Regions from separate parts of the Streptococcus sp. HMSC061E03 genome, predicted to be linked through region 1. Evidence: predicted binding sites of a transcription regulator. Region 1 holds the regulator's gene; each other region holds the start of a gene.
What was found. Region 1 encodes Rex, which represses fermentation and respiration genes when NADH is low (regulators of the CRP and FNR family bind a similar motif). Its sites were predicted from a motif close to TTGTGAANTANTTCACAA; they were not measured.
Positions count from the first base shown of each region.

Region 2: the regulator Rex is predicted to act here: its motif matches at 4,335-4,352, upstream of HMPREF2917_RS00850 (2,3-butanediol dehydrogenase).
Region 3: the regulator Rex is predicted to act here: its motif matches at 3,171-3,188, upstream of HMPREF2917_RS09800 (class II fructose-bisphosphate aldolase).

Region 1 covers NZ_KV812784.1:798,734-808,922, reverse strand. The annotation lists gene gyrA (DNA gyrase subunit A) at 1-2,196, shown strand, start outside; gene HMPREF2917_RS04040 (class A sortase) at 2,210-2,953, shown strand; gene HMPREF2917_RS04035 (porphobilinogen deaminase) at 3,123-3,401, shown strand; gene radC (RadC family protein) at 3,456-4,139, shown strand; gene HMPREF2917_RS04025 (redox-sensing transcriptional repressor Rex) at 4,342-4,989, opposite strand; gene HMPREF2917_RS04020 (DUF4649 family protein) at 5,119-5,334, opposite strand; gene HMPREF2917_RS04015 (DUF1831 domain-containing protein) at 5,336-5,683, opposite strand; gene HMPREF2917_RS04010 (cysteine desulfurase family protein) at 5,693-6,805, opposite strand; gene HMPREF2917_RS04005 (ribose-phosphate diphosphokinase) at 6,815-7,771, opposite strand; gene HMPREF2917_RS04000 (CYTH domain-containing protein) at 7,844-8,401, opposite strand; gene HMPREF2917_RS03995 (GTP diphosphokinase) at 8,497-9,168, shown strand; gene HMPREF2917_RS03990 (NAD kinase) at 9,152-9,970, shown strand; gene HMPREF2917_RS03985 (RluA family pseudouridine synthase) at 9,967-10,189, shown strand, end outside.
Region 2 covers NZ_KV812784.1:121,110-131,298, reverse strand. The annotation lists gene HMPREF2917_RS00865 (amidohydrolase) at 1-843, opposite strand, end outside; gene HMPREF2917_RS00860 (DUF4352 domain-containing protein) at 989-2,077, opposite strand; gene HMPREF2917_RS00855 (DMT family transporter) at 2,221-3,132, opposite strand; gene HMPREF2917_RS00850 (2,3-butanediol dehydrogenase) at 3,228-4,271, opposite strand; gene HMPREF2917_RS00845 (hypothetical protein) at 4,408-4,791, opposite strand; gene gatB (Asp-tRNA(Asn)/Glu-tRNA(Gln) amidotransferase subunit GatB) at 4,891-6,333, opposite strand; gene gatA (Asp-tRNA(Asn)/Glu-tRNA(Gln) amidotransferase subunit GatA) at 6,333-7,799, opposite strand; gene gatC (Asp-tRNA(Asn)/Glu-tRNA(Gln) amidotransferase subunit GatC) at 7,799-8,101, opposite strand; gene HMPREF2917_RS00825 (glycosyltransferase) at 8,221-9,714, opposite strand; gene HMPREF2917_RS00820 (glycosyltransferase family protein) at 9,711-10,189, opposite strand, start outside.
Region 3 covers NZ_KV812801.1:192,078-202,266, forward strand. The annotation lists gene HMPREF2917_RS09780 (B3/B4 domain-containing protein) at 1-515, shown strand, start outside; gene HMPREF2917_RS09785 (CTP synthase) at 689-2,302, shown strand; tRNA gene HMPREF2917_RS09790 (tRNA-Leu) at 2,427-2,512, shown strand; gene HMPREF2917_RS09795 (hypothetical protein) at 2,593-3,045, shown strand; gene HMPREF2917_RS09800 (class II fructose-bisphosphate aldolase) at 3,236-4,117, shown strand; gene HMPREF2917_RS09805 (alpha/beta fold hydrolase) at 4,202-5,140, shown strand; gene HMPREF2917_RS09810 (ABC transporter ATP-binding protein) at 5,500-6,492, shown strand; gene HMPREF2917_RS09815 (ABC transporter permease) at 6,494-7,312, shown strand; gene HMPREF2917_RS09820 (ABC transporter permease) at 7,314-8,099, shown strand; gene HMPREF2917_RS09825 (GNAT family N-acetyltransferase) at 8,138-8,599, shown strand; tRNA gene HMPREF2917_RS09830 (tRNA-Thr) at 8,646-8,718, shown strand; gene HMPREF2917_RS09835 (LiaF transmembrane domain-containing protein) at 8,919-9,230, shown strand; gene HMPREF2917_RS09840 (LytTR family DNA-binding domain-containing protein) at 9,531-9,977, shown strand; gene HMPREF2917_RS09845 (LiaF transmembrane domain-containing protein) at 9,982-10,189, shown strand, end outside.

The DNA.
Region 1 (10,189 bases):
GTTCGGATGGCGCAATGGTGGAGCTATCGCTATATGCTAGTGGACGGCCATGGGAACTTTGGTTCTATGGACGGTGATGGTGCCGCTGCACAACGGTATACAGAAGCCCGTATGAGTAAGATTGCTCTTGAAATGTTGCGGGATATCAATAAAAATACAGTTGATTTCGTTGATAACTATGATGCCAGTGAGCGCGAACCTTTGGTCTTACCTGCACGTTTCCCTAACCTTCTCGTCAATGGTGCTACTGGGATTGCTGTTGGGATGGCTACAAATATTCCTCCTCACAATCTGGGAGAAACCATTGACGCAGTGAAGCTGATGATGGATAATCCTGAGGTGACGACCCGTGAACTTATGGAAGTTCTTCCTGGTCCAGATTTCCCGACAGGTGCTTTGGTCATGGGGAAATCAGGTATTCACAAAGCCTATGAAACAGGGAAAGGCTCGATCGTTCTTCGTTCTCGTACAGAGATTGAAGTGACCAAGAGTGGCCGTGAACGGATTGTTGTCACTGAGTTCCCTTATATGGTCAATAAAACCAAGGTTCACGAGCACATCGTTCGCTTGGTGCAAGAAAAACGGATCGAAGGGATTACAGCTGTACGTGATGAATCAAACCGTGAAGGGGTTCGTTTTGTCATTGAGGTCCGCCGAGATGCTTCGGCTAACGTTATTTTGAACAACCTCTTTAAGATGACGCAAATGCAAACCAATTTTGGATTCAATATGTTGGCGATCCAAAGTGGTGTTCCAAAGATTCTTTCTCTTCGCCAAATTTTAGGGGCTTATATTGAGCACCAGAAAGAAGTGGTGACTCGCCGGACCATCTTTGATAAAGAAAAAGCGGAAGCACGTGCCCATATTTTAGAAGGTTTGCTCATTGCTTTGGATCACATCGATGAAGTGATCCGGATCATCCGCAATAGCCAGACAGATGCTGAAGCACAGGCTGAATTGATGGCGAAGTTCAAGCTTTCTGAACGTCAAAGTCAAGCCATTTTGGACATGCGTCTTCGTCGTTTGACCGGTTTGGAACGAGACAAGATCCAAAGTGAATACGATGATTTGGTTGCCTTGATTGCTGATTTAGCTGATATTTTAGCGAAACCAGAGCGTGTAGCTACTATTATCAAGGAAGAATTGGAAGAAGTCAAGCGCAAGTTTGGAGATGCTCGTCGGACTGAGTTGATGGTTGGTGAAGTCCTTTCTCTTGAAGATGAGGACTTGATTGAAGAAACAGATGTCTTGATCACCCTTTCTAACAAAGGCTACATCAAACGTTTGGACCAAGCAGAATTTACTGTGCAAAAACGTGGTGGACGTGGGGTTCAAGGAACTGGTGTGAAAGATGATGATTTTGTCCGTGAACTGGTATCTACGAGCACTCATGATCATTTGCTCTTCTTTACCAATAAGGGGCGTGTTTACCGTCTAAAAGGCTATGAGATTCCAGAATATGGTCGGACAGCCAAAGGATTGCCAATCGTCAATCTCTTAAAATTAGACGAAGGTGAATCGATTCAGACCATCATCAATGTGGAGCAAGACCGCAGTGACGAAGCTTATCTCTTCTTTACGACGCGACAAGGATTGGTCAAGAGGACCAATGTAGCTGAATTTTCAAATATTCGACAGAACGGTCTCAAAGCTCTGAATCTGCGTGATGAGGATGAATTGATCAATGTTTTCCTTACAGATGGTAATGCTGATGTTATTATCGGTACCAAGTACGGTTATTCTGTCCGCTTTAATGAGGCTGTAGTCCGCAATATGGGACGTTCTGCCACTGGTGTACGTGGTGTGAATCTCCGTGAAGGAGACAAGGTTGTTGGAGCTAGTGTCGTTACCGATCAAGATGAAGTATTGATTATTACTGAAAAAGGCTATGGTAAGCGCACAATGGCTAGCGAGTACCCAACTAAGGGCCGTGGCGGTAAAGGGATTAAAACTGCCAATATTACAGAGAAAAATGGTCCATTGGCTGGTCTTTTAACCATTAAAGGTGATGAAGATCTGATGATCATTACCGATACCGGTGTCATGATCCGCACAAGTGTTGGGAATATCTCTCAAACGGGTCGTTCAACTCAGGGTGTGAAAGTCATGAGACTGGATCAGGATGCGAAAATTGTGACCTTTACAACAGTCCAACCCGATGAAAAAGATGAAGAAGTAGTGGAAGAAAACGAATAGATAAGGGGACAGCATGTCACGCAAAAGAAAAAAGAAAAAGAGTTTACGCAATACTCTTATCAACATCGTTGCAACACTTTTGATTATTCTCTCGCTTCTCTTGATTTTCAATGCTCCGATCCGAAACATGATTATGGTTTGGCATACCAACCAATATCAGGTTAGCAAGGTCGATAAAAAAACCATTGATAAGAATAAAGAAGTGAAGACGAGCTTTGATTTCCAACATGTCCAGTCACTTTCGACGGAAGCCGTCATCAATGCCCAATGGCAAGCTCAAAAACTACCAGTAATTGGGGGAATTTCGATTCCTGAATTAAACATGAACCTTCCGATCTTTAAGGGGCTTGAAAATGTAGCCCTCTACTACGGAGCAGGGACCATGAAGGAAAACCAAGTCATGGGACAAGGCAATTATTCTCTTGCTAGTCACCACGTATTTGGCCTAACTGGAGCTAATGCCATGTTATTCTCACCATTAGAGAAAGCCAAGGCGGGTATGAAGATCTACATCACGGACAAAGAAAAAATCTATACTTATGTCATCTCGTCTGTTGAGACAGTGACTCCAGACCGTGTAGATGTCATTCAAGATCGTGAAGGCGTTAATGAGATCACCTTGGTGACCTGTGAGGATGCTGCAGCGACTTACCGTACGATTGTAAAAGGAAATTTGGAAACCTCTGTTGACTATGACAAGGCTCCAAAAGACATCCTGGATTCATTCAGCAAGTCTTATAATCAAATGCAACTATAAGAAAATAAAGCCCGAGACAGAAATGTCTGGGCTTTTTCTATGTAGGAAGCTAGGAGAAATTCTTGTAAAATTGTAAGAGATTGGTAATATAATGTAAGGAACTTGTCATAATATTAAGGGAAAATCAGTATATAATAGAGGAGAAAGAGTATGATAAGGAGGTAGAATAGTGACAAAAGAGCGAATTTATCATCTCTTACATCATTTCTACAATCTCTTAGTAAATGATTTTCCACGAAATGGTTTAATTACGAAAGGAATCTACGAAGTAGAGCAGGTCTACCAAGCTTTAGAGGCCATTCCTCAGAGCCAGGAGTACTTGATTCGCTGTGAAATTCAACAGTTTTTAAAAGAGCTTGAACAAGTTCAAACAGGTTACCAGATCCGCTTTAATAAAGATGAAGTCTTAGTTTTAGATGATTTGAAGGAAGAAATCACCTGTAAATAATGCAAGGTCGTCGTTTTCTCTATTTATTACGAATTAATAAGTGAGGAGGAAATTATGTACGACATATCATTTATTGAACCATCTTTGCTTCCTAGAGAACGTTTGGTTTCTGAAGGGGTAGATAAGCTGAGTCATCAAGAATTGCTATCCATTCTCTTACGGACAGGCAATAAGAAAAAAAGCGTTTATGAGATTGCACAAGTTCTTTTGAGTTCGGTTAATAGTTTAAAGGAGTTAAGTCAATTAACCCTAGAGGAGCTACAGGAAATCTCAGGTATTGGCCGGGTGAAGGCCATCGAACTTCAGGCTGTGATTGAGTTTGGACGAAGGATTCATAAAGATGAATTGATGAGTTCTGAACAGATCATGAGCAGTCAGAAATTGGCCCATAAAATTCAACAGGAAATCGGCCATAAGAAACAGGAGCACCTGGTTGCCCTCTATTTAAATACGCAGAATGAAATTATTCATCAGCAGACCATTTTTATTGGAACCGTGAATCGAAGTATTGCGGAGCCACGTGAAATCCTGCATTATGCACTAAAGCACATGGCAACCTCTATCATCTTGGCGCACAATCATCCATCTGGTGCCGTATTTCCCAGTAAAAACGATGATGAAGTAACGCATCGAGTTTTAGAGGCCTGTGAAGTGATGGGCTTAACCCTATTGGATCACTTGATTGTATCTGAAGAAAACTATTATAGTTACCGTGAAGAAACCGATTATTTGGCATAAAAAAGAGAGTGGGACAGAAATCGGTCATTCGTTAGAATTCGATTTCGTCGTTCCACCTCCGCACAGTTGAGTAGGCCTGTATAAGCTGATGAAATCAGCGTATTAGAGCCCACTCAACAACTGCGTCTTGCTCGACAATCCAAAAACAATAGAGAGGCTAGGACTTTTGTCCCAGCCTCTTTTCTTGTTAATGTATAAGTCTTTATTCTTCGTTTTTTCGCATGAAATAAAGGAGTGTTTGCAATTCACTGGTGAGATCGACATATTGGACGACGACATCTTTAGGGACTGTCAGATGCACTGGTGAGAAACTGAGAATTCCCTTGACACCAGCGTCTACCAAAAGGCTAGCCACTTCTTGAGCTTTGACGCTTGGAACAGTTAGGATGGCTGTTTGAATGCCTTCTTGTTTGAGCTTTTCTTTGATGGTGGAAATACCGTAAATGGGAATTCCGTCCTTACTTTTGGTATTGATCAGCTCATGATCGTCTAGATCAAACGCCATGACAATTTTCATCTTATTGCGTTCATGGAAGCGATAGTTGAGAAGCGCACTTCCCATATTTCCGATCCCCACAATAGCGACATTGGTAATAGCATTGTCATTTAACAGATCGGCAAAGAAGTTCATCAGTTTATTTACGTCATAACCAAATCCCCGTCTTCCTAATTCACCAAAATAAGAAAAATCTCGGCGAACAGTAGCAGAGTCAATCCCAATTGCATCAGCAATTTGCTTGGAATTTGCGCGCTCTATTTTTTCAGAGTTAAAGCGTTTAAAAATTCGGTAGTAGAGCGATAAGCGTTTTGCTGTTGCGCGTGGAATTGGAGTATTTTTATCATGTTTCACAATATCACAACCTTTCCCTCTTATTGTATAGGAAGATTGTGAAAAAATCAACTATCTAGAGCGGTTTTTAAAAAATATTTTTGTCTAAAGAAAAAGCTGATGGCGATGGAGAGTTCCATCAGCATCAGCTTAGTTTTCAGCTTGTTCTACCTTTTTCAAAAAAGCATAAAGTCCATCGACTCGCCCTGTATAGGGGAGCTTTTCCCCCTTGTATTCAATGGATACGATTGAGTAAGAGTCAGGCAAGGTTACACAGCCTGAAAAAGCTAGGATGCAGGCTGCAAGGTCGGGATAAGTAGTCGTTCGTTCTACTTGGTAAGCGTCGATATAAGTTAAGGTTACCATATTAGACCTCTGTTTTGTTGAAAATTTCTCTTTCGACAAGACTATCCATTAGGAAATAGAATTTTTGTTGGATGATATCATTCTCTGGATTTTTAAAGATATTAACCAGGCGAAGTCCAGACTTGTCAGTAATATTGATCTTAAAACCTGTCAAATCTTTATTGAAAATGATTTTAAGTAAGAAGCCTTCGCCGCTATTTGGAACGGCTTCGAGCAAACGATTTAACTCGTAATTTCCAACTTTTGTAACAGCAAATGTATTATCACGTAAGGTATATTTTTTTACATTTGGGTGTAGACTATAGGTATATTTGCAGTCTTTCAATGAAACACTTGTTTCAAAAGCCATATTGTTCTCCTATGATAAAATTTCTTTAAGTTTTGAGAGGAAGTCTTGAACCTCCTCTACGGTATTGAGTTCTGAAAAACTAATTCGAAGGGATTCTTTTAGACGTGAGCTATCTTTTCCATAGAGCGCCTCAAGGACATGGCTGGGTTGAACTGTACCAGCGGTACAAGCAGAACCTGTAGAGACAGAAATTCCAGCAAGATCGAGTCGCATCAGTAAAACGTCATTTTGGACACCCGGAAAGCCAAGGTTCCAAACAAATGGAAGATGATCCTCATTCGCATTTACGTAGTAGTCGTAGGCTGCTAAACCATTGACTAGCTCTTGGCCGAGTTTTTGAACCTGGTGGAAATTTTCTTCTTGATGAAGTGTAGCTTGCTGAAGCGCGGTTGCCATCCCGACAATAGAAATAAGATTTTCCGTGCTGGCTCTCATCTTATTTTCCTGATCCCCACCATGTAAGAGATTATCAAAATCTGGGGTGGCCGCATAAAGGAAGCCGACGCCCTTTGGTCCGTGGAATTTGTGGGCAGAAGCACTGAGAAAATCAATTCCCAACTCTTCGGGATAGACAGGGACCTTTCCAATTGCTTGTACAGCATCAACATGAAAGGCAGCTGGATGATCTTTTAAGAGTTCTCCGATTTCTTTAATCGGTAGAAGATCGCCTGTCTCGTTATTGGCAAACATGGTAGAGACAAGAATGGTATCCGGTCTAAGTGCCGCCTTGATATCACGAGCCTGAATGCGTCCATCTCTTGGTTGGACGATCGTCACTTCAAATCCGAAACGTTCTACAAGATATTCGATGGGTTCTAGAACCGCATGGTGTTCCAAAGCGGTCGTAATGATGTGTTTGCCATCTGCTTGATGTTTCAAGCAGTAGCCTTTTATAACGGTATTATTACTTTCTGATCCACCTGAAGTGAAGAAAATACGATTTGGAAGAGTATGGAGAGACTGAGCAATCTGCTCGCGAGATTCTCGGAGGAGTTTACTAGCCATCCGTCCATGAGCATGAAGGCTCGATGGATTTCCAAAAGTGGTCTTCATAGTTGCAGACATTTTATCAATGACTTCAGGTAGAAGGGGAGTTGTTGCGGCATTATCAAAATATATCACATTAAGACCTTATTTCTTGTGGTAGGCAAATAGAGGACTAACAGGTTTTCTTTCTTGAATGCGAACAATAGCTTCAGCGATCAGTTCGCTAGCTGTCAGATAGTTAATATTTTTTGGTGTTGGTCCATTTGGAGCAACAGAATCGGTTACCAAGATTTCTTTGATCGGAGCTTGGTCTAATAATTCAACAGCGCCTTTTACAAATAAACCATGGCTTGAAACAGCATAAATTTCAGTAGCACCTTCGCGTTCGACGATTTTCGCAGCTTCTGAGAATGTCTTACCGGTATTGAGGATATCGTCAATCAAGATTGCTTTCTTATCTTTGACATCCCCGATAATATAGCCATAATCACGGTTTGCATCATCTTGTTCGTAATCAATGATGGCAATCGGTGCATCAAGATATTCCGCTAAACTACGAGCCCGTTTGACACCTGAGTTTTTAGGACTGACGACTACAACATCAGGACCAGTTAGACCTTTATTAATGTAGTGTTCTGCAAAGAGTGGAATGGTAAAGAGGTTATCCACGGCAATATCGAAGAAACCTTGGACCTGAACAGCGTGGAGATCCAGTGTGACGACGCGATCCACCCCAGCTTTGACCAACATGTTTGCGACAAGCTTAGCAGTAATTGGTTCGCGAGGAGCAGCAGTCCGGTCTTGGCGAGCATAACCGAAGTAAGGCATGACCACATTGACAGTATTTGCGCTGGCCCGTTGGCAAGCATCCACCATAATTAAGAGTTCCATCAAGTGATTGTTGACAGGGAAACTGGTTGATTGAATGATATAAATATCATATCCACGAACACTTTCCTCAATATTGACTTGGATTTCACCATCTGAGAATTGACGGGATGAAATTTTCCCAAGTGGAACCCCAGCATGATCCGCGATTTTTTGCGCAATCTCTGGATTTGAATTGAGAGAGAAGAGCTTCATATTTTTTTTATCTGACATGTGATTCCAACCTCATTTAGATTTTTGATCTTAGCACTATTTTAGCAAAAATTTGCGATAATTTCAGCTATTTTACAATCTTTCAGCCAATCTGGCGATTTTATTTTTTGCTGCTTTGTAGACGATTCCATGCTCTTTGATGAACTGATGGAAATTTTCTTCCTGCTCAGCGGTTTCGACCTCGATTTCTAATTCATAATCTTCAGTGTCTAGATAGAGACTGTGGTCTAGTGCCACCAATCCTGCAGCTGTTTCTTTTTCGAATCGTTCTGTTGTAAGGCTTCCCCAGACAGCGAGTTGCTCAACAGAGATTTCTTTAGAGATTAAGAGGTTTTTGATTTCTCCGTCAGGAAACTGTTGGTGTTGAAGGATCGCCTCGGTTTCTTCTGGGCTGAGGTTTTGATTGTACTCAAAATGGCCAACTGCTTCAGGGACTTTGAGAGTCAACTCAGCTTGATCTGTGAAAGTACGCACCCGCAAGGCCATTTTTTCCTTACGGATGAGCTGGTCGGGGGTATCGATATAGTGATTGGTTTGGACAACCAATTCTGTATCAGCAAAAAGTGGAAGGAGGGATTGGTATTCCTCCTTGTCTAGCAAGGTTTTGTATTCAATTTCTAAATGGTTCATTTTGTAGTCCTTTGCTTTTTTTCGAAAGCGATTCATGATATAATAAGAGATGTGTTTATTGTATACAAAAATGGTTCAGATTACAAGGTGGTAGGATGGCAATTGATTGGGAAAACTTCTTAGATCCATATATCCAAGCAGTTGGGGAATTAAAAATCAAACTGCGTGGGATTCGTAAGCAATATCGTAAGCAGCAAAAGCATTCTCCAATTGAGTTTGTCACAGGTCGGGTCAAGCCGATTGAGAGCATCCGTGAAAAGATGATCCGAAGAAATATTTCTGAAGAAAATCTGGCTCAGGATATGCAAGATATTGCTGGCCTTCGCATCATGGTCCAGTTTGTGGACGATGTGGATGAGATCCTAGAGGTTCTGAGACAACGGCAGGATATGCGCGTGGTTCAAGAGCGAGACTACATCCGCCACAAAAAATCAAGTGGCTACCGGAGTTACCACGTCGTGGTCGAGTATCCGGTCGATACCATTGATGGAAATGAAACGATCTTAGCAGAGATTCAAATTCGGACCTTGTCCATGAATTTTTGGGCAACCATTGAACACTCGCTCAATTATAAATATAAAGGAGACTTTCCAGACGAGATCAAAAAACGCTTAGAGACGACAGCAAACCTGGCCTATCTCTTGGATGAAGAGATGGGGGCAATTCGGGATGCGATTCAGGAGGCTCAAGCCCTGTTTGATCCACTTCATCGTAAGTTAAATGATGGCGTTGGAAATAGTGATGACACAGATGAAGACTACAGGTAAAAAAGTATCCATTATTCGCAATCGCAAGCGTCAAAGCGAAGAGGTTTTTCAGCAATTGCGCTACAAACTTCGGAAAAATAATTTTATTTTGACGGAGAAGCATCCGGATATTGTGATTTCAATTGGTGGCGATGGGATGTTGCTATCGGCCTTTCACAAGTATGAACACCAGTTGGATCGAGTGCGATTTGTTGGCGTCCATACCGGACACTTAGGATTCTATACGGATTACTTAGACAGTGAAATCGATAAGCTAATTGAGAATTTAAAATATGATACAGGCGCTAAGGTTTCTTACCCTATTTTGAATGTCAAGATTACTTTCGAAAATGGGGAAACCCGTACCATGAGAGCGTTGAACGAAGCAACGATTAAGAGAAGCGACCGGACCATGGTTGCCGATCTCACGATTAATGGAGTGGATTTTGAGCGCTTCAGAGGAGACGGGATTACCGTTTCGACTCCGACAGGAAGTACGGCTTACAACAAATCCTTAGGAGGAGCAGTCCTTCACCCGACTATTGAGGCGCTACAGATTGCTGAGATCGCCAGTCTCAACAACCGCGTTTATCGTACCTTGGGTTCTTCTGTCATTGTCCCTAAAAAGGATAAGATTGAGATTACACCGACGAGACCTGGCTTTCACATTATCTCTGTTGATAATTCAACCTATTCTTACCGCAATATTGCAAAAGTAGAATATCAGATTGACAACCATAAGATTAATTTTGTGGCAAGCTCCAGTCACACCAGTTTCTGGAATCGGGTCAAGGATGCCTTTATCGGAGATGATAGAGAATGAGATTTGAATTCATTGTCGATGAGCATGTCAAGGTCAAGACCTTCCTGAAAAAGCATGAGGTTTCTAAGGGTCTCTTAGCAAAGATTAAGTTTCGTGGTGGCCAGATCCTTGTCAATGGACGTCCGGAGAATGCGATTTATTTGTTGGATATTGGGGATCGCTTGGTCATTGATATTCCGGCAGAAGAAGGGTTTGAAACCCTAAAACCCATGGATCGGC
Region 2 (10,189 bases), 680 kb from region 1:
CTCAAAAGCCACATCTACTTCCAGACTTTCTGCAATGTGTCGAATGATGGAAATAAAATGTGCCTTCAAGTCTCTTTGCACACTTGGATTAAAAGAACGAATGGTTCCTTCAAAATAGCCTGATTTTGGGAGCACATTCCAGGTTGAGCCCACATCTAGATGCGTAATCGATAAAACAGCTGTTTCAAAGGGAGAAATGGTCCGTGAAATTAATAATTGTACATTCTGAACCATGGTTGTGACGGCTGTTACCGTATCAACTCCCAAATCCGGTCTTGCAGCATGGCTACTAACCCCTGTCACGGTAACCTTGAATTTCTCAACCCCTGCCATCATAGCTCCAGCATTCAAGGCAAGTTGCCCTGCTTTTAGCTGGGGAATGTTGTGAAAACCAATAATTCCTTGAACATCCTCCAACAGTCCTGTTGCCAAAACATCAAAAGCACCTTCTGAGATTTCTTCTGCTGGTTGAAAGATCAAGCGTACGGTCCCTTCAAGCTGGTCTTCTATTTCCTTGAGAAGGGCTGCTGCTCCCAGAAGACTGGTTTGATGAAAATCATGGCCACATGCATGCATGACTCCTGGATTCTGACTTTGGTAGGGAAGATTTGTTTGTTCCAAAATTGGAAGGGCATCGATATCTGCTCGAAGTGCTACCACCGGTTGGCCGGACCCAATTTCTGCAATCAGACCCGTTTTTAATCCACTCTCTAAAATACGAATCCCCAACTCTTCTAAACGCTCTTTTAGAAAGGCGGTTGTCTGGTATTCTTGACCAGACAATTCTGGGTGTTGGTGGATATAGTGGCGAATCTCTGCTAACTCTTCATAAGAAAAAGACACAAGCCTTCATCTCCTTTCAAACTTAAAATTATTTTATCACTAATAGGTGTTTCCGTCTAATTCTTGTTTCTTGGGTTTTGATATAGTTTCAAACTATAGATAAAAACACTCCTAGATTCATATCCTAGGAGTGCCAACTTCAGCATTAAGAAAGATTTCCCTCGAATTTTTCCATAAAACTATCACTATTGTAGGCTTTTTCTACTTCCCATTTGCCATCTTTCTTAACAAAGGTCAACTGGTAGTCGTATCGATCCGGCGTCGTCAAGGGGCGATCTGCCAGAGAAGCCATCATTTCCTCTCTATAGGCTTTGTTTTGAGCCTGGTTCGCTTCGATGATCCCTGGATAGTCTTTTCGATGTTCCTGATAGAAGGTCTGCATGTGGTTTAAGATCGTCTTTTCCATGCTGACCGTCTCAGGATTTAGACTAATGACCACCTTGTCCGGGAGATATTGTTTAACCTTATAGGTTAATTTCGCACGCTTAGCATTTTCTTTTTCATAAGCATCGATAAACTGGGTCACTTCTTCTTCAGGGAATTGGTAATCATGCAATTGACGAGTAAAATCAGCCGCAAATTTCGCACGGAAATCACTGCGTTCCTTTTTCAAATCAGTTCCCAAAACAAAAGCGTCATCCTTTTTGACCTTTCGTTGGCCACTAAAGTAAACTTGATTGATGTATTCATCTGCTAGAATAGTGGAAGCTTCCACCTTATCCTCATACTGAGAAGAATCCACCGCAAATTTTAAAGGCTTGGATTTTTTATCAGAGCTATAGTTTTTTCGTTCATACTGCACTTCGTACTTCTTGCCTTTTTCGACTGGAAAAACGATATAGCCGGTTAATTTTTTATCCTGGGCCAACTGATCACTCTTGAGCAGTTGGAAGGCTTCACTGTGGTCATAAATTCCTGACTGCAATTTGACCTTGTTATTATCTGCATCGTAAATGGTGATATCTGAATCTGACACGTTGATAGATTCTTTGGCAACATTTTTAAATTCTAATTGAAGGGCTAAATAGGTTCCGTCTTCTGAGTCATTGAGGACAGGTGGTTTGATGTATTGCCCTCCTTTTAAACTCACCTCGACTTGACCGTCAGATGCAGAGCTTTTCGCTGCTTTTTCTGTCTTTGCTTGCTGCGAATTGGTCTTTTGAGCACCAGTCCCACAAGCTACTAGACTCAAGGTCGCCACAGCAAATAAGGTCCATTTAAAAATCTTTTTCATTCTCATCTCCTTAAAAAAGTTTTGTTCTATTTTAACATCTTTTTCTAGCTATGTATACGCTATATAGTGATAACTCTCCCCTATCATAAAAAGGTCAAGATCTTCGTCTCAACCTTTTAACTGAAAAATAATTGGTTTTGGTTTTACAAGATTCCTTTTTCTTTTTGAATCATGAGATCCTTAAGGGAAATCAAGAGGACCGCAAAGAGGATCATAGCCATTCCTATAAAATCAATGGCAAAGAAATGTTCATTCATAATGGCAAAAGCAAAGAATACAGCTGAAATAGGCTCAATAGCTGCAAGAAGGCTACCTTTGACCGGTCCAATCAGAGTTGTCCCTTTCAAAAAGACCGTATAGGCAAATATGGTCCCAATCACCACTAAGCCAACCAAGCCCATTAGATTATCCATGCTATATTGGCCATGAAAAAGTCTTCTTCCTGTGAAGGGAATCATTACAAGTCCTGGAATGAGCATACCGATACCAATCACCAACATACTGCCCCATTTTTGAATCAATTGAATAGGCAGAATGATGTAGAGGGCATAGGCAAAGGCAGAAACCAGTCCCCAAGCTAGCCCCTTAGGAGTGATTGCCAATTGATTGAGTTGACCATGGGTTGCAATGAGAAAGGTCCCTGCAATGGCTAAGATCATCGAAAAGATTTCAGATACTGTCGGAGCTACTCGGTCCTTAACACAAGAATAGGCCAAAACTCCAATGGGACAGAGATATTGAAAAACAGTTGCAGTACCTGCATTAGTCGCATCAATCGCTTCTAAATAAGTCAATTGGGTCATTAACAAACCCAAAAATGCAAATAAAAGCAAGGGGATGTATGACGAGCGGTCTGTTAGAAAGGCCTTTACTTTTTCCTGGTCCGCTAGATAGGCAAGAAGCAGTAGTACAGCTCCTGAAAACACTAAACGAATCGTTGTCAAACCAATTGCTGTAAATCCATGAGCCAGCAGGTACTGGCCGCAGGCTCCTGACAAGCCCCAAGCGATCCCAGCAATCAAGGTCATGAGCGTCCCTTTCATCGTCTTTGACATAGTCCCCTCCCAAATCTATTCCTTACTTTTATTGTATCATAAAAGGCCGAAACGAAACGTTTCAGCCTTGCTTTATTTCATATAAATTTATTCGCTTATTCAGGTTGAACCAAGATCTTGATTTGGGATTTATCTTGTGTTAATTCAATAAATCCTTCTTCAACGATATTTTCCAATTTGATTTTCTTAGTAACCAATTTTTCAGCAGAGAAGTAGCCTTGTTCCATCAATTCCAAGACTTTAGGGAAGATGTGGCGGTAGGCAATAATTCCTTTGAGGGATTTTTCTTGAATAGCGAATTCATTTGGATTGATGCTAGCTTCACGTTCCCAGATAGATACAACCATACATTCCCCAGCTTTATGAACGGCTGCAAGGGCTTGGCCTAAAACAGCTGGAACTCCAGTAACTTCATAAGAAACATCTGCTCCACCACCTGTTAAACGATGGATGGCTTCTACAATTGTTTCTCCTTCTTCTGGACGAACAACGATCGCTCCCAATTCTTCTGCTTTGGCTTGGCGTTCAGGAGACAATTCAACCGCATAGATTTTTGATGCTCCTGCTGCACGAAGGGCTTCAACAATCAAAAGACCAATTGGGCCCAAACCAAAGATAACAGCTGTATCTCCAGTTTTCAAAGCAGATTGACGAACGGCATACACAGCAACCGCAGCAGGTTCTGTAAGAGCGGCTTGTTCATAGCTCAAGCTATCTGGAATCACATGGACAAGATCCCCATCAAGAACACAATAATTGGCAAAACCACCATCTGCAGCAAGGCCGACAAAGTTCAAGTTTGGATCAAGGTTATAATCACCAATCAAATTGTGCTCTGCAAGAATTGGTTCGATAGTGACACGATCCCCAACTTTGACACGAGTCACATCACTTCCAACTTCTACAATTTCACCAGAGAATTCATGTCCCAAAGTAACCGGTGCTTTTTGACCAGAATACACATGTTCTTCAGTTGGGATGAAGATCGGTCCATCCAAATATTCATGCAAGTCCGTCCCACAGATCCCTGTGAACTTAACTGCCACTTTTACTTGATGTGGTTGTACTTCAGGTACTTCCACTTCTTCGATACGAACGTCTTTTGCTGCATGCCAGCGAGCTGCTTTCATAGTAGCCATATGATGATCTCCTTTATATTTCCATGATTTGCATTTTCCTTTTCAGGAAACTCAACAAATCTATTGTAAGCCTTTTCACAAACTTTGTCAAGAAGAAACTGAAGATAAAAAAGAGCCGCCCTTCGACTGCTCCTTCTTACTTCTTCTTGATTCGTGAATTCTCTATTCTCCAGCCTACAATCCAACCAAGGACAAGGAGATAATTTTCAAGCACACCAATCCCATTGACAGGCAGATGATAGTGAAAATAACTGAAAAGATGATTGCTCCCAATCCCAAGCCCACCGATGATCAAGGCCAATAGCACCGTCCGAAGGTAAAACCAATCGTATTTAAGATTGACGGCAATCAAGATCACAAGGACAGCCATATTCCAAACCCCAATCTCCCGTTGCCAACCGACAGAAATACCATATCCCGAATGACTTCCCATATAGGATGGAAAGAATAGCTGGAAGATAATCGCTCCAGACATAGCGATAATGACTAGGATAAATAAAACTCTTAAAAATTTGTTCATGTGACTCCTCCTAATGCTAGTTGATATGTAATGGTCTTTCCTATTCTAACACAATTTTATGGATAGTAAAAACCAACCTCTCGGCTGGTTCTTTTTCTATCAATCTTCTTTCAACTTCGCCAATTCTTGAGCAAGTAACTTGAGGGCTACTTGTGGGTTAGCTTGGCCTTTGGTTGCTTTCATGAGGAAGCCTGTGAAGGCCTTGTCCGCATTCCGTTTCCCTGACTTGAAGTCGGCTACGGCTGCTTCATTGTCTGCGAAGACTTGGTGGATGATTGGAATCAAGACTTCAGGGTCTGAAATCTGTACCAATCCGGCTTTTTCGACGTATTCACGCGCACCGCCACCGTTTTTCGCCAAATGAACGAAGACTTTCTTGGCAATCTTAGAAGAGATGGTTCCATCTTCGATGATGGCAATCATTTCTACTAAGTTTTCTGGTGTTAATTGGATTTCTTCCAGTGTTTTGCCTTCTGCATTCATGAATTGCGCCACTTCACCTTGGAGCCAGTTAGACACTTGCTTGGCGTCTCCACCAAGGGCTACGGCTGCTTCAAAGAAGTCAGAAGTGACTTTCGTCGCTGTCAATTGGCTGGCATCATAGTCAGACAAGCCAAGCTCTGCCACATAGCGAGCACGGCGGTCTTTTGGAAACTCTGGCAACTCCGTGCGCATTTCCTCAATCCACTCATCTGAGATTTCAAACAAAGGAAGGTCTGGTTCTGGGAAGTAACGGTAATCCGCTGCTCCTTCTTTGACACGCATAAGAATCGTGCTCTTGTTGGCTTCATCATAACGGCGTGTTTCTTGACGAATGACACCACCTGAACGCAAGATTTTCGCTTGGCGCTCAACTTCGTATTCAAGACCTTTACGGACGTTGGAGAAGGAGTTCAAGTTTTTCAACTCCGTCTTGGTACCAAATTCCTCTTGACCGTATGGACGAAGGGAAATATTGGCATCGACCCGCATCGATCCTTCTTCCATCTTGACGTCAGAAATACCTGTGTACTGGATGACTTCTTTGAGGGCTGTCAAATAAGCATAGGCTTCTTCTGGAGAACGCATATCTGCTTCAGATACAATCTCGATCAATGGCACCCCTTGACGGTTGAGGTCTACATAAGAGAAGCCATCTGTTCCGTGCGTGTTCTTACCAGCATCTTCTTCCAAGTGGGCCCGTTCAATACCGATTTTCTTCGTTGAGCCGTCTTCCAATTGCACTTCAATCCAACCGTTGTAACCGATTGGCTCATCAAATTGTGAGATTTGGTAGGCTTTTGGATTATCAGGATAGAAATAGTTCTTACGGTCAAAGTGCATGTGCTGGTGGATATCCATATTCAGGGCCAAAGCAGCCTTGATACCAGCGTCCACAACACCCTTGTTCAAGACAGGAAGCACCCCTGGGAAAGACCAGTCGATCACATTAGTATTGGCATTTTGCTCGTTCCCAAAGTGAGCAGAGGTTGGTGAGAAAATTTTTGAGTTTGTATTCAATTCAACGTGGACTTCAAGTCCGATGACTGTTTCAAAGTTCATTAATTGTCACCTCCGAAAATAAGGGGTTGTTGCTTGTGATAATCCGTTGTTGCTTCAAAGGCAGCTGCAGCTTGGTAGATGGTCTCTTCCGAATACTTCGGACCAATCAACTGCAAACCAACTGGAAGACCTTGCGCAAAACCTGCAGGAATCGAAATCCCTGGAAGACCTGCCAAGTTAACTGGAATGGTCAAGAGGTCCGCCAAGTACATAGCAACCGGATCATGGTTAAGCGAATCCAAATCAAAGGCCACGCTTGGAGCTGTAGGACCAAGGATGAGGTCGTAATCCGCAAAGACTTTTTCGAAGTCTTGGATAATGAGGGTACGGACTTGACCAGCTTTCTTGTAGTAAGCATCATAGTAACCAGATGACAAACTAAAGGTACCAAGCATGATACGGCGTTTGACCTCATCGCCAAAGCCTTGACTACGAGTGTTCACGTAGATATCATCCAAGTTTTTGGCATCTTCCGCACGGAAACCATAGCGAATCCCATCGAAACGTTGCAAGTTTGAAGATGCTTCAGATGAAGCGATGATGTAGTAAACGGCAACCCCGTATTTAGAGTGTGGAAGGCTAACTTCTTCGACAGTTGCTCCCAATTTTTCAAAGTGTTTGGCCGCATTGAGGATAGTTTCTTTGACTTCTGGGTCAATCCCTTCCCCAAGGTATTCCTTCGGAAGGGCAATCTTCATGCCTTTAATGTCTTGACCAATCTTAGAAGTAAAGTCTGCTACACGTACAGGGGCAGATGTCGAATCCTTGGCATCCTCACTGGTAATAACATTAAGCAAGAGGGCATTTTCCTTAACCGTTGGTGCAAACGGCCCAATTTGGTCAAGCGAGCTACCAAAAGCAATGAGACCAAAACGGGAAACCGTTCCATAAGTTGGTTTAAGCCCAACAATCCCGTTGAAGGCGGCTGGTTGACGGATAGAACCACCAGTATCAGAACCAAGGGACAAACGAACTTGACCTGAAGCGACAGAAGCTGCTGAACCACTAGAAGATCCACCAGGCACCTTGCTGTGGTCCCAAGCATTCTTGGTTGGTCCATAGTATGAAGTTTCACCAGATCCACCCATGGCAAATTCATCCATGTTGGTCTTTCCGATGACAATCATATCTTTGGCTTTGGCATTGGCAACAGCTGTCGCATCAAAGATTGGCTCGTAGTTATAGAGCATTTTTGATGCTGCAGTGGTCAAGATGCCATCTGTTGAGATATTGTCTTTGACTGCGAGCGGAATCCCTGACAGGAGATTATTTGCATCAATTCCTTTTTCATCAATAGCCTTGGCTTGCGCAAGGGCAGCTTCTTCAGCCACCGTTACAAAGGCATTGATCGCTTCTTCACGAGCCTTGATATCGTCAAGCGTCGCTTGTGTCAATTCCGTTGCTGAGATTTCCTTAGAGACAAGGAGGTCGTGCAACTCTTCAATGGTTTTATGGTTGAATGACATTAGGCATCTCCTCCATCTTCTAGGATAGCTGGTACCTTGATGTAGTAGTTATCCTTTTCAGGTACATTTTTAAACAAGCGGTAACGGTCCGTCCCTTTTTCAGCAACATCCGGACGCAATACGGTTTTACGATCCGCCATGGTCGTTGTTGGGACAACACCGGTTGTGACCACTTCTTCCAACAATTCCACCATGTCGACAATTTTAGACAAGGTTGTCGCAAACTCAGCTGTCTCTTCTGGAGAGAATTTCAATTTTGAAAGATTGGCAACGTGGGTTACCTCTTCTTGCGTAATTTTCATCTTGCTTCCTTTCGTGAAATGATGATTATTCAATACCCTCTATTTTACCATAATTTAGCCCAATTTGCTTGCCTTAGAAAAAATCTGTAGGACTTTTTTGTCGCTACAGATTCTTCTTTTTATATTTCTTTTCCGCCGAATTGCCCCATCTCCATTAGAGTCTCTTTCCAGACTTCCTGGACCTTAGAAGCGAGGTAGGAAGAGGCCAAGTCATAAGAAGCCTGGTGAAATGGAGCAAGGTCGCTTTCAAAGAGCTGGACCAGCTTGTCCGCCAACTCTTTCACCAATTGTTCTTCTGGCACTGTCTCGCTATAAGGTACCAAAAAGCCATTTTCACCCTCTTTTATAAAAGTCGGATTGCCATAACGGGCATCAAAGCCCAGCAAGGCCAAACCTGCTCCAGCCGCCTCCATCAAAGTCAAACCAAAGGTCTCCCACTGAGAAGTAGTGAGGTAGGCTTGGTAGCAAGGATAGATCTGCTGAAGATCCGCATGACCGCGTAGGTGAATATAATCTTGTGCTGCAAGCTCCTGAATCAGATGGTGCAAATTATCCGCTTCGCCACCCTTTCCATAAATATCAAACTGAAGGGCAGGGAGGCGTTTATGAGCTTGAGCCACTACTCGAATGGCCAAATCGATGCGTTTTCTTGGATCCAAGCGGGAAGCTGTGAGCACACTAAAGGGAGGTCTGTCTCCTTGTGATTCCGTCAATTCTTCTAGATGCCCTACTGGAATGCTATAGATTGGAATTCCTTGGCATCCTTGTTTAGCAAGTGTCTGCTCCAAGACTTCTTTTTGAAGATCCGTTGCCGTGATGAAATAATCGAAGCGTTTGGCATACTTGAACACATAATAATATTCATAATTGAGATGGCCATTTTCAAATTCATGCTCCGAATGAAACACCATGGCGAACTTTGAAGGAGCAGCCTTCTCCAACAAAGGACGAGCAAAATCCATGCGCGAAGCCCGGTCAAGCAAAATCAGATCTTCTTCTTTTAGCGACAGCTGCGACAAAAAACGTCTCATCACTTCTGTATGGTTGGTCAAAATCTCAGGCCCCAGTTTATAGAGCCAGCTTCCACCTAACCTCGATTCTTCAAAAGCGATAGTCCCATCTTGATTGTGATAGGTCCGTCTGACAACACTACCATACTGAAAATACTCGGTGGCGAGTTTACAAGCTCCATAATACTCTCGCTTGATTCTATTTCCAGCCAAAAGATAGTCTACATAGCGGACACAGTTTGGATGATAGGGATCCAGATGAAAGGTTAAGGCGTTTCCATCCGCAAATTGGTAGCGAATGGCTCTTTCCGTTTTTTCAACAACATCCAGACGAGTCAGTTGAAACTCCATTTGCAAGGCCCCTACCGTCTTTTGAGGGACCGTAGTCTGTTGATCCGTAAAAGCTAAATGGGCAAAAAGCAACTCCTCATCCCGGTGCCCCAATGAGAGGTAATAGGCCAATTTTTCTGGAGTGGGCCAAGTGGTAAAGACAAACTTCGCTGCCACTCCTAGTCTCCGGAGCATCTTTGCCCGAGAGGCTTGTGCAACATCAACCCCATTAGGTTCGAATCCCACTAATAGATTAAAGGTATAAATGGTCATGCGGTTCCTCCCTCTAATCGCTTAAACAGCTCTTCCAAAGCTTCTTTTTCAGGCAATTTCAAGATTCGTGCCTGCTCTCTTACCAATTCTTTGTGGGTCTCTGGATGCTGGAGCAAGGTATCTAGTTGCTGTTTCATTTCTTCGACTGTATCTGTGATTGTGCTCAAGTTTTTATAGGCTTCCTGATGAACCGAGCTCTTCAAACCAAATAAGACTTGCCCATTTTCAAGAGCATGAAGACTACTACTCCACACTTCTTCTCCTCGGTTGCAATCCAGATAAATAGAGCAGCTGGATAACAAGTCCTCATATTTGTCCAGCGAAATCCCTGGGTAGAGGCGCACATTGGAGCGAGTCGCTAAGTCTGTTAATTTCGGCCCCATAGCCGTCAAAGCAGCAATGTGAAAGGTGACTTGTGGGAAGTGATGGACCAGGCTAGATAGGCCTTCGACCTCTTGAGAAGCCGTCATAACCA
Region 3 (10,189 bases), on a different contig from region 1:
AAGGGTATACAGACCTCTTGCAAAAAGTAGGGCGTAGCATCAAGAAAAATCCCCCAACGGTCCTAGCTCTCATCCGAAACATCCAGCATCGAGGAGCTTTTCCTCAGATCAATAGCATCATCGATATCTATAATGTCGAATCTCTGAAGTCTTTTCTCGCGATCGGAGGACATGACCTAGATAAGATTGAGGGACCGATTGAATTTACAGTGAGTCAAAGAGAAGATCTCTTCCTCCCGATCCTTTCTAGCGAAAAACATGTCGCACCGACAGATCCTGTCTACCGGGATCAAAAAGGAGTTCTGGCTTGGTTGGATGTACGTGATAGTGACCATTACAAATTTGAGGAGACTACGCAAAACGCTCTCTTTGTCATCCAAGGAAATACCGAGACGTCGGTCGAGATGCGTTTAGAAGCGCTGGAACGAATCCACAAGGACCTTGCTCTTTGCATGTCTCAACTTCAATTTGAGAAATTTCTCGTCACACAAAATGGAGTGGAAAAGGTCGTGTAAACAGCGAAAATTATTTTCATGAAATTTTCAATTTGACAAAGTAGACCATTTGCGGTAAGATATTGTTCGGGCACCTCATTTTGAGGTCGGAGCTCCCTAAGGATTAGGGAGCTATTTTTGTTTTTTCTGCAAAGAAGAATGGCCTCTACAACATTAGAAGAAGAGGAAAGCACATGTCAACAAAATATATTTTTGTCACGGGTGGTGTCGTATCATCCATCGGGAAAGGGATTGTCGCAGCAAGTCTTGGTCGCTTGCTCAAAAATCGTGGATTGAAAGTGACCATCCAAAAATTTGACCCTTATATCAATATCGACCCAGGGACGATGAGCCCTTACCAACACGGGGAAGTATTTGTCACAGACGATGGAGCAGAGACAGACTTGGACCTTGGTCACTATGAACGCTTTATTGATATCAATCTGAATAAGTACTCAAATGTGACAACAGGGAAAATTTATAGCGAAGTCCTTCGCAAGGAACGTCGTGGAGAATACTTGGGTGCGACTGTACAGGTTATTCCTCATATTACAGATGCTTTGAAAGAAAAGATCAAACGAGCAGCGACAACGACGGATTCAGATGTCATCATCACAGAAGTCGGGGGAACAGTTGGAGACATTGAGTCCCTTCCATTCCTTGAAGCTCTTCGTCAAATGAAGGCAGATGTTGGTGCTGAAAACGTTATGTACATCCACACCACTCTTCTTCCTTACTTGAAAGCTGCGGGAGAAATGAAAACCAAGCCGACGCAACACTCTGTGAAAGAATTGCGTGGTCTTGGGATTCAACCAAATATGTTGGTCATTCGTACAGAAAAACCAGCTGGTCAAGGAATTAAGAACAAGTTGGCTCAATTCTGTGATGTGGCACCAGAAGCTGTCATCGAGTCACTTGATGTGGAACATTTGTACCAAATCCCATTGAACTTGCAAGCACAAAATATGGACCAAATCGTTTGTGACCATTTGAAATTGGATGTTCCTGCAGCAGATATGACAGAATGGTCTGCGATGGTCGACAAGGTCATGAACCTCAAGAAGCAGGTCAAGATTTCCTTGGTTGGAAAATACGTCGAATTGCAAGATGCCTACATTTCTGTCGTTGAGGCTTTGAAGCACTCAGGTTATGCCAACGATGCAGAAGTCAAGATTAATTGGGTCAATGCCAATGATGTGACTGCTGATAACGTGGCAGAACTCCTTGGAGATGCAGATGGAATCATCGTCCCAGGTGGTTTTGGTCAACGGGGAACAGAAGGCAAAATTCAAGCCATCAAGTATGCGCGTGAACAAGACGTCCCAATGTTGGGTGTCTGCTTGGGTATGCAGTTAACCTGTATCGAATTTGCCCGTCACGTTTTAGGCTTGGAAGGAGCTAATTCATCAGAATTGGATCCAGAAACTAAGTATCCGATTATCGATATCATGCGGGACCAAATCAATGTGGAAGACATGGGAGGAACGCTCCGTCTAGGTCTTTACCCATCGAAACTCAAACGGGGATCGAAAGCAGCCGCTGCCTATGACAATCAAGAAGTGGTACAACGTCGTCACCGTCACCGTTATGAGTTTAACAATGCTTTCCGTGAACAGTTCGAAGCAGCAGGTTTTGTCTTCTCAGGCGTTTCACCAGACAACCGTTTGGTCGAAATCGTTGAAATCCCAGAAAACAAATTCTTTGTTGCTTGCCAATACCACCCAGAATTGTCAAGCCGTCCAAACCGCCCAGAAGGACTTTACACAGCCTTCATCACAGCGGCAGTTGAAAACCACGAGAGCAAATAAAAATCAAGGGAGCAGGTCCTTCGACCTGCTCCCTTTTTGTGAAAAAATGACAAACTCTGAAAAAAGTTTGAAAAAAATCTTGACAAAAAAGTCGTTGATTGATATACTAGTAAAGTACTCAATCGCGGGGATGGCGGAATTGGCAGACGCGCAGGACTAAGGATCCTGTGACCGCTTTAGGTCGTGAGGGTTCAAGTCCCTCTCTCCGCATCGGATCAAGATAGCTTCGGCTATCTTTTTTTGTTTTCAAATTTCTTTGTGGTAGAATAGGTGTGAGATGAGGTGAGAACATGAAGAAGAAGTATCTGGTTTTGGTCGATGGCCTCTTTGCACTATTGGGAAGTGCCATTAATTTTTTCGGTCCTATCCTGATTTTAGCGATGGCGATAGGCGCATACAAGGATACTTTTAGATACTTTATCGCCTTAAACATATGGAATGTTTTCATTTTTTTAGTGGCGATTGCTTCTAAGTATTTGCTCAGAGATGAAAAAAGGCTGAAAAGATGGATTCCCAATCTCTTTCTGATAGCGGGTAGTATTCTCTTTCTTGCCTCAATCCTTGCTGTGTGTGAGAATATTCCCTTTCTTGAGGGATTGGTAAATGGACTTCTTGGGAAAATGTTTACCGACAGTCAGTTATTTGCTGCATATTTCTATTCTCAATGGGTCGCAGGTGGACTCCTTGTGATTTGCGGGATTGCTTTTCTCCTTTCATTAAAAAATTTTAAAGAGAAGGATTGAAAGGGGCTTGCGCTCCCTTTTTTGCTTTTTGAATAGGATAGAAGTCTTAGGAGAGAGAGGGTTCCTCCTCATTTATCGTAAGAAATCGCTTAAAGGCACAGGAAAAACTAGCAATTTCATCTAAAAAGTGATAAAATAAACAATGTAAGTGGGATTAACCCCACAAAAATTTATAGGAGGCCTATAACAAATGGCAATCGTTTCAGCAGAAAAATTTGTCCAAGCAGCTCGTGACAATGGTTATGCAGTTGGTGGATTTAACACAAACAACCTTGAGTGGACTCAAGCTATCTTGCGTGCAGCAGAAGCTAAGAAAGCTCCAGTACTTATCCAAACTTCTATGGGTGCTGCTAAATACATGGGTGGTTACAAAGTATGTAAAGCCCTTATTGAAAACCTTGTAGAATCAATGGGTATTACTGTACCAGTTGCTATTCACCTTGACCATGGTCACTACGACGATGCTCTTGAATGTATCGAAGCTGGTTACACTTCAATCATGTTTGACGGTTCACACCTTCCAGTTGAAGAAAACCTTAAATTGGCTAAAGATGTCGTTGAAAAAGCTCATGCTAAAGGTATCTCAGTAGAAGCTGAAGTTGGTACTATCGGTGGTGAAGAAGACGGTATCATCGGTGACGGTGAATTGGCACCAATCGAAGACGCTAAAGCAATGGTTGCTACAGGAATCGACTTCTTGGCTGCAGGTATCGGTAACATCCACGGTCCTTACCCAGCAAACTGGAAAGGTCTTCACCTTGACCACTTGCAAAAATTGACTGAAGCTGTTCCGGGATTCCCAATCGTATTGCACGGTGGATCAGGTATCCCTGATGATCAAATCCAAGCAGCTATCAAACTTGGTGTTGCAAAAGTTAACGTTAACACTGAATGCCAAATCGCATTTGCAAATGCCACTCGTCAATTCGTACGTGAATACGATGCAAACGAAGCAGAATACGACAAGAAGAAACTCTTCGACCCACGTAAATTCTTGAAACCAGGTTTCGAAGCAATTACTGCAGCTGTTGAAGAACGTATCGACGTATTCGGTTCAGAAGGCAAAGCTTAATTAAAAACAGGAAAGCAAGGTCCCATGTGGATCTTGTTTTTTTGTATGGGAAAGGTTGCTTCCAGAGGTTAATTTTTGTACAATATGGCTATGAAAAAATTCAAACTGTGGAGCTGGATCATTTGTGGCTTTTTCCTGCTCTTTTTAGGTGCTACATTTATTTTTCATCAATTCAGTTTACGAAATGAAAGTAAGCTTCTCACACCCATTGGTAAACAAGTTACAGTCAATGGACATCGAATGAATGTCTCTGTTAAAGGAGAAGGACCTGAAACAATCGTTTTTCTTTCCGGTGCAGGTATCGCCTCTCCTATTTTAGACTTTAAGAATCTATCAGATTCCCTTTCCAAAAAATACAAGGTTGTTGTCGTGGAGCGAGCAGGATATGGTTTTAGCGAAGATAGTGATCGTTCAAGAGATGTGATGGAGGTCCTTTCTGAGACCCGTCAAGCTTTGGCGCAAGCTCATGTTTCAGGTCCTTATGTGATTATTTCGCATTCTATGGCTAGTTTAGAGAGTCTTGCTTGGCAAGAGAAATATCCGAATGAAGTGAAGGCTTTGATTGGCCTGGATTGGGCCTTGCCAGAGAGTTATGAAGATTTAAAGGATAATCAGGCCTTGCTTACTGTGGCTTATTGGAGCAGTAAGATTGGCTTATTACGCTATTTCCCTGAGTCCTTTTATATAAAAAATCCGACTCTGACTGAAACTGAACGACAACAATATAAATTACTAGCATATAAGCAGTTGATGTCACAAGCCATGCTTCATGAATCCCGTTTGGCAAAGGAAAATGCCAAGAAAGTTCCATCTAGCATTAATCCGAAAATTCCAGCCTTACTCCTGGTTTCTAACGGTGAAGGCACGACCTTTAGCCAATCAGAGTGGCAACGTTATACAGAGAGATTTGCAAGCAACCAGTCTAATGTTCAAGTCGACTATATGGATGCGCCTCACGACCTCTATCATTATCAAAGCGATGCTATTGTTTCTCGTATTAAAGAATTTTTAGAGAATAATTGAGGGCTTGAAAATCCATTGAGACTGATGATAATAATTAAATGCTGAAGGATTAATAGTAGAATCGTTAATTTTCTCGATTAAAAAAATTCTTTTTCTTAACAATAAGCTTGCCCCTAAGGGCAGGTTTTTTGGTGTCTTAAGGAAACTATTTAACAGAATTTTTGATTAAAAGTTTCATTTTAAGAGAGAAATCTCTAATTTCATAATCAATAAGCAAACGCTTGCATTCCTTTTTTTATTGGATTATAATAGGTTGGTATAAAGCCTTCTGTAATAATATTGAGTAAGTGTAGAAAGTAAGGATTTAGAATATTTGTAGTCAAAAATACAATGTTGCTTCTTACGATAGGGAGATAGATATGACAATGATAGAAGTGCAACATCTTCGGAAAAATTTTGTGAAGACAGTTAAGGAGCCGGGGTTAAAGGGAGCCTTGCGCTCCTTTATTCATCCTGAAAAGCAGACCTTTGAAGCGGTCAAGGATTTAACTTTTGAAGTTCCAAAAGGGCAGATTTTAGGATTTATCGGGGCAAATGGTGCTGGGAAGTCAACCACCATCAAAATGCTGACAGGAATTTTGAAGCCCACATCTGGCTTTTGTCGGATTAACGGCAAGATTCCGCAGGATAATCGCCAAGATTATGTCAAGGATATTGGAGTCGTTTTCGGACAACGCACCCAGTTATGGTGGGATTTGGCTCTGCAAGAGACCTACACGGTTTTGAAAGAGATCTATGATGTACCGGACTCGCTTTTCCATAAGCGCATGGACTTTTTGAATGAAGTTTTGGATTTGAAGGAATTTATCAAGGATCCTGTGCGGACTCTTTCACTAGGTCAACGGATGCGGGCGGATATTGCGGCTTCCTTGCTTCACAATCCCAAAGTTCTCTTTTTAGATGAACCGACTATTGGTTTGGATGTGTCGGTCAAGGACAACATTCGTCGGGCCATTACCCAGATTAATCAGGAGGAAGAGACAACTATTCTCTTGACTACTCATGATTTGAGTGATATTGAGCAACTCTGTGATCGGATTTTTATGATTGATAAGGGGCAAGAGATTTTTGATGGAACGGTTAGCCAGCTCAAGGAGACCTTTGGAAAGATGAAGACTCTCTCCTTTGACCTGACGCCAGGTCAAAATCATCTAGTCTCTCATTATGAGGGTTTGCCTGATATGTCCATTGATAGACAAGGAAATACTCTCAATATTGAATTCGATAGTTCCCGCTACCAGTCGGCCGATATTATCAAGCAAACCTTATCTGATTTTGAGGTCCGTGATTTGAAGATGGTAGATACGGATATTGAAGATATTATCCGTCGCTTCTATCGAAAGGAGCTCTAAGATGGTCAAATTGTGGAGACGTTATAAACCCTTTATCAATGCAGGGATTCAGGAGTTGATTAGCTATCGAGTCAACTTTATTCTTTATCGGATTGGCGATGTCATGGGTGCTTTTGTGGCTTTTTATCTATGGAAGGCTGTCTTTGATTCCTCCCAGGAGCCTTTGATTCAGGGCTTCAGTATGGCGGATATCACCCTCTACATCATCATGAGTTTTGTGACTAATCTTCTGACTAGGTCGGATTCTTCCTTTATGATTGGTGATGAGGTCAAGGATGGTTCCATTATCATGCGCTTGTTGCGACCAGTGCATTTTGCGGCTTCTTACCTCTTTACGGAGCTTGGTTCCAAGTGGTTGATTTTTATCTCTGTTGGACTGCCATTTTTAAGTGTCATTGTTTTGATGAAAATCTTATCTGGGCAAGGTATTGTAGAAGTGCTGGGATTAACTGTCCTTTATCTCTTTAGCTTAACTCTGGCTTATCTGATTAACTTTTTCTTTAATATCTGCTTTGGATTTTCAGCCTTTGTATTTAAAAATTTATGGGGTTCCAATCTACTCAAGACTTCAATAGTGGCCTTTATGTCTGGCAGTTTGATTCCCTTAACGTTTTTTCCAAAGGTGGTTTCAGATATTCTCTCCTTATTGCCATTTTCATCCTTAATTTACACTCCGGTCATGATTATTGTTGGGAAATACGATGCCAGTCAGATTCTTCAAGCACTTTTGCTTCAGTTTTTCTGGCTTATAGTGATGGTGGGCTTGTCTCAGTTGATTTGGAAACGAGTCCAGTCATTTATCACCATTCAGGGAGGTTAGGATGAAAAAATATCAACGCATGCATCTGATTTTTATCAGACAATACATCAAGCAAATCATGGAATACAAGGTGGATTTTGTAGTTGGTGTCTTGGGAGTCTTTCTGACTCAAGGCCTGAACCTCTTGTTTCTCAATGTCATCTTTCAACACATCCCCTCGCTAGAAGGTTGGACCTTTCAAGAGATTGCCTTTATCTATGGATTTTCCTTAATTCCAAAGGGATTAGATCATCTCTTTTTTGACAATCTCTGGGCTTTAGGTCAACGACTAGTTCGAAAAGGGGAGTTTGACAAGTATCTGACTCGTCCTATTAATCCTCTCTTTCACATCCTCGTTGAGACCTTTCAGATTGATGCCTTGGGTGAACTTTTGGTCGGTGGCATTCTATTAGGAACAACAGTAACTAGTATCTCTTGGACTCTTCCAAAATTCCTGCTTTTCCTAGTTTGTATTCCTTTTGCGACCTTGATTTATACTTCCTTGAAAATTGCGACAGCCAGCATCGCTTTTTGGACCAAGCAGTCAGGTGCCATGATTTACATTTTCTATATGTTTAATGATTTTGCCAAGTATCCTATTTCTATTTACAATTCGCTCCTTCGTTGGTTAATTAGCTTTATTGTACCTTTCGCCTTTACGGCCTACTATCCTGCCAGCTATTTCTTGCAGGACAAGGATGGACTCTTTAATATTGGTGGTTTGATTCTGATTTCCCTTGTTTTCTTTGTTATTTCCCTCAAACTTTGGGACAGGGGATTGGATGCCTACGAAAGTGCTGGTTCGTAAGAGGTAAAGTAAGACTAAAATCAAGAAAGGAACTTATGATGTTTGTAATTAAAGAAGTCAAGGGTGAAGATCAAAAAATGGCAGTTGTCGCTGAGATTTTAAGGGATTTGCCAGAATGGTTTGGAATACCAGAAAGCACGCAAGCCTACATTGAAGGAGCTAAGGATTTACGAGTTTGGGCTGCTTATCAAGAAAGTGATGTAGTAGGGTTTATAAGTTTATCATATTCGAGTGAAGATTGTGCTGAAATTGACTGTCTAGGCGTGAAAAAATCATTCCAAGGTCAAGGAATTGGAAGGGAATTAATTACGATTATAGAAAGAGAAACAGTCAAACAAGTGGACTACCTACAGGTCAAAACAGTCGCAGAAGGTTCAAATAAAGATTATGACCGAACAAATGTCTTTTATCGCAGTCTTGGTTTTAAAAAATTAGAGATTTTTCCGCAACTATGGGATTCGCAGAATCCATGTCAGATTCTGATAAAAAAGATCAACTAAAAGTGCTTGACATCCGCTCTCAGAGTGCTATACTAAGAAGGTAATCGCCGATTTAGCTCAGTTGGTAGAGCAACGCACTCGTAACGCGTAGGTCACAGGTTCGATCCCTGCAATCGGCATAGAAAAAATCTGCTTTGAAGGAGCGAGACGACGAATGATGTTAGTCACATATTCGTTCTGTCTCGTTTCTTTTTTTGACCGCATAGGCACCATTTTTGACCGCTTAGTCAAAAGTCCTTGTCGCCGATGGGGCTCTCTGTTATCATAGAATCATCAAAGGAAGAAGTACTTCCGAATAATCAAAATGAGGTATATGATGATGAAAAAACTACTTGGACTTGGATTTATTTTGGCTGCTTTTGTGATTGTCACAATGGGAATGGTTGGTTTTCCAAAGCTCGATGTGAACATCTGGCCCCTATTTCCTGTTCTCTTATTTGCATTCTTTACACTTGAAAATCTCTTGAAAAAAGATTACAAGGCAAGTGTTATCTGTGCCCTGATTGCTCTGATGATCGCAAATGCGATTTACGGTCTTTTACCGGTCTCAAATGGTCTGGTCATCACAGCAGGTGTGCTTGCTTGCCTAGGTCTTAGTTTTCTTTTACCGGACAAGGAAAGCAATAAATAAAGGAAGGAGGCTGGGATAAAAGTCCTAGCCTCTCAATTGTCTTTGGATTGTAGAGCAAGACGCAGTGGTTGAGTGGGCTCTAATACGCTGATTTCATCAGCTTATACAGGCCTACTCAACTGTGCGGAGGTGGAACGACTAAATCGAATTCTAACGAATTACCGATTTCTGTCCCACTCTCTCTTTTACTTCTCAAAAACTACCTCTTGATGGGGAAAAGGTGCCACTTACTGAAAAGCCCTTGTTTTGTTTTCAACAGCTGTTATAATGGTACTATCAAAACGTTGGGAAAGGAGTTTTATGAAAGTTAGAATCGAATTGGATCCATCTATGGACGAGCCTGAGATCTTGATTCGAGCTCCGCGCTTGACCCCGGAGTTGACCCAGCTGCAAGAGAGAATCCTGGAACAAAAGATCGCTTCTTTAGCCTTCTACAAGGATCGAAGTGAGTATTTTCTGGATGTGGCATCGATCCTCTTTTTTGAGACGGACGGGGAGAAGATTTTTGGGCACACCAAGGACGAGGCCTATGAGGTTAAGCAGAAGCTCTATGAATTGGAGGAGCTGCTTCCTATCGCCTTTTGTCGGATTTCCAAATCCACCATTGTCAATGCAAAGCAGATCTACTCTCTGGAAAAGTCTTTTTCAGGGACCAGCACGGTCAATTTCTACCAGACCCATAAGCAGGTCCACGTATCTAGACGCTATTATCAACTCTTAAAAGAACGACTAAATGAAATGAGGTAATATCATGAGAAAAAAATTAATTGGGGTATTCTTAATTCTATTAGCAGCCTTACTACTCTTACAGGGCTATTTTGTAAAATGGGACATCAGCATCTGGACCTTGGCTTGGGTCACCTTGCTTGCCGTCCTGTCCCTCTCTAGTTTCTTAAAACGCCATTTTGGTTGGGGCTTCATCTATGGACTTTTAGCTCTCTTTTGTCTCAATGGGCAAT